2 regions of the Bacillus sp. Marseille-P3661 genome follow, and region 2 is predicted to be linked to the other one. Evidence: riboswitches for the same ligand, from Rfam matches in the RefSeq annotation. Region 2 holds a riboswitch; the other holds the start of a gene.
The links. A riboswitch is a leader RNA that binds a small molecule or an ion and turns the genes downstream of it on or off. The one in region 2 is predicted to bind cyclic di-AMP.
Positions count from the first base shown of each region.

Region 1 (3,425 bases), 1.6 Mb from region 2:
CACCCGTTAACAATGTACTATCCACATTAACAGACATGGTTGGAAAAGGACTAATTAAATTAGAAATATAACACCCTTTTTCTATAAAAAATTGAAGAGCAGGTGCTTTTCCTTCCTTTACAGCAGCTTGTAATGAAGAATCCATGAGGGTATCCACTATAAGCATAATAACCTTTTTTTTTAGAGAGTCAGTTGACTTCATTTCTATTTCTCCTTTGATGTGATCAGATTACATATAGAAAGTGTTTGAAATAAGGTTTATTCTTAGTCTCTATTAGCATTGACTCTTAACCATTCTTTTTCGCATTCATAGAGATAATCCCACTTCTTTTGCCATATCCAATCAAAAATTGTGGTAACTTCTTTCATATATTTATAGCGAAGTAAAAACTGTACTATATTTATAACATCCGAATCCTCTGCTGTTGCTGGTTCAACATTTCGTTTTGTTTTAAGAATGGTTTTCAACCGCTCGAAAAGTACCTCTATTATGCTCTCATCTCCATGTTTAAGAAGTGCATCCAGTGCATTTAATTTCACTTCTCGAGATCTATCCTTTAGGCATGCAATATAGGTAGGCAGAAACTCTTTTCCTCCCAATTCCTTTGCTGTTGCAATCGCAGAGGCTCTTACCTCTCCTTTATCATGTTGGAGATATTCCCCAATTACATCTAATACTTTTGCGGAACGGATCTTCCTTAATGAGCTTAAAAGGTGGCATATTTCATATTGGTCCTTTACATCTGCTAATTTATGAATTAAAAGGTCTTCTACCTCCTGTTTTGGATAATTTCCAAGCATTTTTATAACCATGTCCCTTACCTGCCATCTTATGTCATCGGATAACCTTAGAATTATGTCAAGCTTAGGTGTATATTGATTTCTATCAAGATATAGTAGTAAGCAATCCCCTAGTATATATTTATCAGATTCTTTGTCCAATCGATCTGCAAAGTACTCAAATATTTCACGTATTTCAGTATTTATCGCAAGCTTTTCAAGAATATGATAAGCCTTTCTCCTTATATCTTTTTCTTTTGTTTTACTAGAAGAATGTTGTTCAATGATGTTCTTTAAGGGTTGAATATATTTCGCATCTGCTAATTTTTCAGCTTCCTTATAGGCGCTATTAGCTATAACATACATAGAACCGTTAACATCAGGAACATATTCAAGTGTATCGTCAAGCATTCTTTGAATTAAATCTAATAAATACTTTTGTGTGTCCATATGACCTCCAGTTTCCATTCATGCTTAATATAAAGTGTTCCCGTAACACCCGTTAGTCTTACACTTACCTAGTAATAAATTTGTTTTTAATCTTTACAAAAATTAATTGCAGGAGTAATATAACATTTGTTAATTGAATAAAATTGTTTTCTACTATCGCTGAATTCTTTAAAAGAAGCGGAGGAACCATATTTGTAACAGTATTGTTACTTGGGGTGAATCCTTTTTAGGTAGGGCTACTCTCATAGCCCGAATCCGACAGCTAACTTCGTAAGCGTTTTGAGAGAGGATGATGAAAACTTGTAATCGACATCGACTACAGGGGAATTCTGCCTCTGTAGTTTTTTGTATTCTTTTTTATAAAAGGTTAGAAAGGGATTTTGAGAGATGGATAAAAAACAATTTGCTGTGATTGGCTTAGGGCGTTTTGGTGGGAATCTTTGTAAAGAATTTTATAAGTCTGGCTTAGAAGTATTAGCTATTGATAATGATGGAGATAGAGTAGCGGATTATTTAGAATTCAGTACACATGCCGTTCAAGCTGATACGACAGATGAAACGGTAGTGAGAGATTTAGGATTAAGGAATTTTGACTATGTCATTGTTGCAATAGGAGAAAATATTCAAGCAAGTATTTTAACAACACTATTATTGAAAGAAATAGGAGTAGAACGAGTTTGGGTAAAGGCCCAAAATGACTATCATCAAAAGGTGCTTGAAAAAATTGGCGCAGATCGCATTATTCATCCCGAACGTGATATCGCTAAGAGAATTGCTCATCATATTGTATCTGAAAAAATCATTGATTTTATTGAACTATCCGATGAATATAGCATTGTTGAAATCATTGCGTCAGGTAAAGTCGATCAAAAAACACTTCTAGATTTAGATATAAGAGCTAAGTATGGGTGTACAGTTGTTGCTATTAAAAGAGCACATGATATAACCGTTTCACCAGCGGCAAATATGGTAATTAACCAAGATGATATTCTTGTAGTTGCAGGACATAACAGAGATATAGAACGTTTTGAGCGTGAAGGAATCTAAAATGAAAGATCGAATTATAAAATTAAGTCCGCCACAAGTATTACTTTTTGTCTTTTTAATAGGCATAATCATAGGTACTATATTACTTAAGTTGCCTTTTTCAACAACAGATTCTATTTCTTTGTTAGATGCGCTGTTTACTGCGACTTCTGCTATGACAGTAACTGGCTTAGCCGTAGTTGACACTGGGACTGCATTTACAACATTTGGACAGGTGGTAATTATGGTACTAATTCAAACTGGCGGACTCGGAATTATGTCCTTTGCAATTCTTGTATTTATAGCACTTGGTCGTAAAATTGGGTTTAAACAACGAATCCTTGTCCAACAAGCTCTAAATCAAACGTCTATTGGCGGTGTTATTAAATTAGTACAAAAACTATTTATATTCTCGATTATCATCGAAAGTATTGCGGTTTGCTTATTAGCAATAAGATGGGTACCAGCGTTAGGATGGAAGGAAGGAATTTTTGCCAGTGTTTTTCATTCTATATCTGCCTTTAATAATGCAGGATTTTCGATCTGGTCAGATAGTTTAATGGGCTACGTAGGAGACCCTCTCGTAAATATCATTATAAGTTCCTTATTTATTATAGGCGGTCTTGGATTTACAGTACTAGCCGATCTTTGGAGTAGCAAAAAATTTCAAAGACTATCTTTACATTCTAAAATAATGATTGTGGGGACGTTTTCATTAAATTTATTATCTTTTTTTTTAGTATTTTGGTTTGAGTATAACAACCCTAATACTTTAGGTAAGCTGCCTTTCTTAGATAAAGTTTGGGGAGCATATTTTCAGGCCGTTACAACGAGAACAGCCGGTTTTAATTCCGTGGATATAGGCAGTCTAGAAGAATCAACAATATTTCTTATGTTAATCCTAATGTTCATAGGTGCTGGAAGTGCATCGACAGCGGGTGGAATAAAACTAACTACGTTTATAGCTATGTTTCTATCTGTTCTTACCTTTGTTAAAGGTAAAGAAGATGTTACGATCTTTAGAAGAACTTTAAATCCAGTAATTATTGTCCGTTGTTTAGCTATAACTATGATTAGTATTTCCATTGTTTTTATAGGTATTTTCGTTCTAGAATTTTCTCAAAGTTCCCCATTTCTGCCAATAGTTTTTGAAGTGATATCTGCATTTG
Region 1 is NZ_LT965953.1:495,055-498,479, reverse strand. Features, by position in the region: gene C1724_RS02240 (alkaline phosphatase family protein) at 1-202, opposite strand, end outside; gene C1724_RS02235 (HEAT repeat domain-containing protein) at 265-1,230, opposite strand; cyclic di-AMP (ydaO/yuaA leader) riboswitch at 1,378-1,523, shown strand; gene C1724_RS02230 (potassium channel family protein) at 1,618-2,277, shown strand; gene C1724_RS02225 (TrkH family potassium uptake protein) at 2,279-3,425, shown strand, end outside.
Region 1: linked by a shared signal. The riboswitch ahead of C1724_RS02230 (potassium channel family protein) and the one ahead of C1724_RS25305 (hypothetical protein) in region 2 are both predicted to bind cyclic di-AMP.

Region 2 (3,425 bases):
TAAAGCAACAGTTTAAAAAAATCCAAACTCTATATAACACACAAAAAGACCATTGCTTGGTCTTTTTGTGTTATATAAACAAGGGTTAGTTTAGCTTTTGTTTTCCTAACCTTTAAAAACATCATGGTCCACGTATCGTTCACCATTCAATTCACTAATGACATTAATAGCAACTTTAGCGCCATCGCCTGCTGTAATGATTGTATGAACGCTCATACCTGCAACAGTACCTGCAGCCCAAATGCCTTCAATATTTGTTTTTCCATTTGCATCTACATCTAAAACGGTTTTAATACGTGGTTCTCTACCTTCTTTTGTAGTCAACCCTACTTTTTCAGCAAGATCAACTGAAACTCCTGTAGCAACAATTACATGCTGTGCTTCATGTTCACCATTATCAGTCTTAATTTTAAAACCCTTTTCTGTTTTAACAATATCTTCCGCGGTTGCTTGAACGAATTCAGCTTCGAATTTACCAGCTTGCTTTTTACCAACAGCAATTAAATCAGGCCCTGAAATTGCTTCAACCCCATAATGGTTCTCCATCCATGCTCTTTTTGTCATACTTTTATCATTATCAAGTACCAATGTCTTTTTCCCTGCTTTTGCAGAAAATAATGCAGCACTAGCTCCTGCAGGACCAGCTCCAATAATTGCAATATCAAACATACAAAAACCTCCTATGTAATATATGGTAATAATAATTATTATAAAGAAATAATGTGAATTGTAAAATAAAACGAATCGTCGTTGTTTGTAAGGAAGAAAAAAGATCTTTACAGGTCACATTTGCGAGGGTAAAATGTGATAAATAATATTAAATTTATATTAGTAGTTTCCAATTTCTTAATCGCTTAATTCTTAATAAAGAATTGGAGGACCCAATTTTGTGGAGCAATATCACTAGGGGTGAAACCTTTGATTAGAAATAGTATTAGTAATAATACAAATCATTCAAAGGAAGGGCTACTCTTTAGCCCAAATCCGACAGCTAACTTCGAAAGCGTTTGAAGGGAGGATGTGGACACTCGTATATAGGACCACACTTTTCATGTGGTCATTTTTAATAAAAAGAGCATTTTTTGGTTTCCTCTTAAATATATATCCAATATGAATTGGGTTTTAATTCTACTTTATGTTGATAAAGGAACAAGTAAAGCTTGTCTTTTGTCATATACTATACGTAAACGCGATTTTGAAATAGGAAAACTAGGCTTATCTAAAGGCATTGGCGCAAAGGTGATTTATATGAAAATGAAAAGTACCTTAATTAAATCTGGATTTATTGAACAATCTATAGATTTAATGGAACAACTAAATAAAAAAGAAAGATTAACTGAAAAGGAACAAGAGTTTATTGAATCAGTGAATGAAATGTGTGATGTAATCCAATGTTGGAAAGAAACTAAAAAGTCATTGAATAAAAATGGTGCTAATCCAGCATTTACAAAAATAAAATAATTAACATATTAATTGGGTAAGCTCTCTTATAGATTTTGAGCTTACCCTTTAAATTTTATACTAAGCAATCACTTAGAATAATCCCAATGGCCAGCAAGTATAGACTCCCAATTAGATTTAATATATCTTTTAAGATCTTCATCCAGTTCATCGAGTTCATCTATTGTAAATTCAATTATTTGTGATAGTTTAAAATTAAATACAGTTACTTTTCTTTGACCACCAAGCCATTTGCAATAAAGAATTTTATAATACATAATAACCTCCTCGTGGGATTAAACAGCATACTTATCAAAACATACGTTCTTCTAATTTGCAATATGTTAAGTAAAAGAGGTGAAAAAAATGTGCGGTCGCTTTACCTTATCGATACCATTGGATGAAATCATAGACTTTTTTGATTTAGTCAATGGTGTAAACATTATGTATGAGCCTAGCTATAATATTGCACCGAGCCAGGATGTATTAGCCGTTGTCTCTGATGGTGAAAACTTGAAAGGTGGATTACTAAAGTGGGGATTAGTTCCTTCATGGTCAAAGGATCCATCAGTTGGGTATAAAATGATTAATGCAAGGGCAGAAACATTAGAACAAAAGGTTAGCTTTAGAAAGCTTTTAAGACAGAGACGTTGTATTATTGTTGCTGACGGTTTTTATGAGTGGAAAAAAGATAGTAATGGTGAAAAACAACCCTTTAGAATGACGTTAACTAATAATAATCCTATTGCTTTTGCAGGCTTATGGGATCGGAGTCTAATTAATGATATTGAGTACACAACTTGTACAATAATAACAACTAGTTCAAATCCATTGATGAAACCTATCCATGATCGTATGCCGGTCATTCTTTCTGAAGATGCGACTGCGAAGTGGCTTGATCGGCGAAATCAAGATCCAATAGAGTTAAAAAAACTGCTTGTGCCATTCGACGCTAATGAGATGAAAGCGTATAAAGTATCATCAATCGTAAATACACCTAAGAATAATAATATAGAATGTATTGAACCATTAGCATAAAAAAACAGCAACTAATTTGCAAATAATAAACACCAGAAATAAAAAGCGCACATGTATTTGGCTGATAAACTAAATACATGTGCACTTATTTTATAATATTGAACAAAATTCATATTGATTATGTGTTTTTGTACAAAGCTCTTTTTTTAGCTCTTTTTCGGTTGCTTCGTACAATTGACGACCATCAGGCATTTTAAATAATCCATTATTTAAAAGGATGTCGATGATGTAATCTTTATTTATGTCATTTTGTGTTAACATGTACCATCACTCCTTAAAAAAAAGCGTAAATGTAAGCGTTTACAATATTATTGTAAGGTATTTAGATATATTTGTCAAATGATAAATGCGGATTTATTAAATGAACATGCTTGACTTACTTTAAGTATGGAGTATACTATTTGTTCAATTATGCGTTATGATACAAATTAATAATTAAGTAAGGAAGTGTTATTTGTGTTAAGTGGAGAAATAAGTCTAAATATAGGGGACCTATTATTTCAACTGATAATGTTAATCATTGTAATTGGAGTTCCATTAGGAATTCTATTTTTATTTGTAAAAAGAAAAAAACAAAATAGAAGAATGGATCAAATCGAAGAGAAAATAGACCAAATACTGCAGTATCAGAAAAAGAACAAATAAATATTCTATAATACAATGGAGGGTTTAGCCATAGAATGAGGATTAAAAATGGGAATTAACACTTTTGTTATTTATCTAATGGTTTTTTTTCTTTGCCTTGGCGCACTTGATAAATGCTTAGGGAATAGGTGGGGTTTCGGGCAACGATTTACGGACGGTTTTATGGCAATGGGGCCTTTGACACTTGCAATGGTGGGGATCGTTTCGATAGCCCCAGTATTAGCGGATGTATTAATTCCAATTATTGCTCCTCTATATGAATTTATTGGTGCAGATCCTGCTAGTTTTGCAAATACATTACT
Region 2 is NZ_LT965953.1:2,082,224-2,085,648, reverse strand. Features, by position in the region: gene C1724_RS09650 (DoxX family protein) at 1-16, shown strand, start outside; gene C1724_RS09645 (FAD-dependent oxidoreductase) at 106-669, opposite strand; cyclic di-AMP (ydaO/yuaA leader) riboswitch at 842-1,022, shown strand; gene C1724_RS25305 (hypothetical protein) at 1,168-1,461, shown strand; gene C1724_RS09635 (hypothetical protein) at 1,530-1,718, opposite strand; gene C1724_RS09630 (SOS response-associated peptidase) at 1,807-2,478, shown strand; gene C1724_RS09625 (Fur-regulated basic protein FbpA) at 2,569-2,739, opposite strand; gene C1724_RS09620 (DUF4083 family protein) at 2,935-3,123, shown strand; gene eutH (ethanolamine utilization protein EutH) at 3,172-3,425, shown strand, end outside.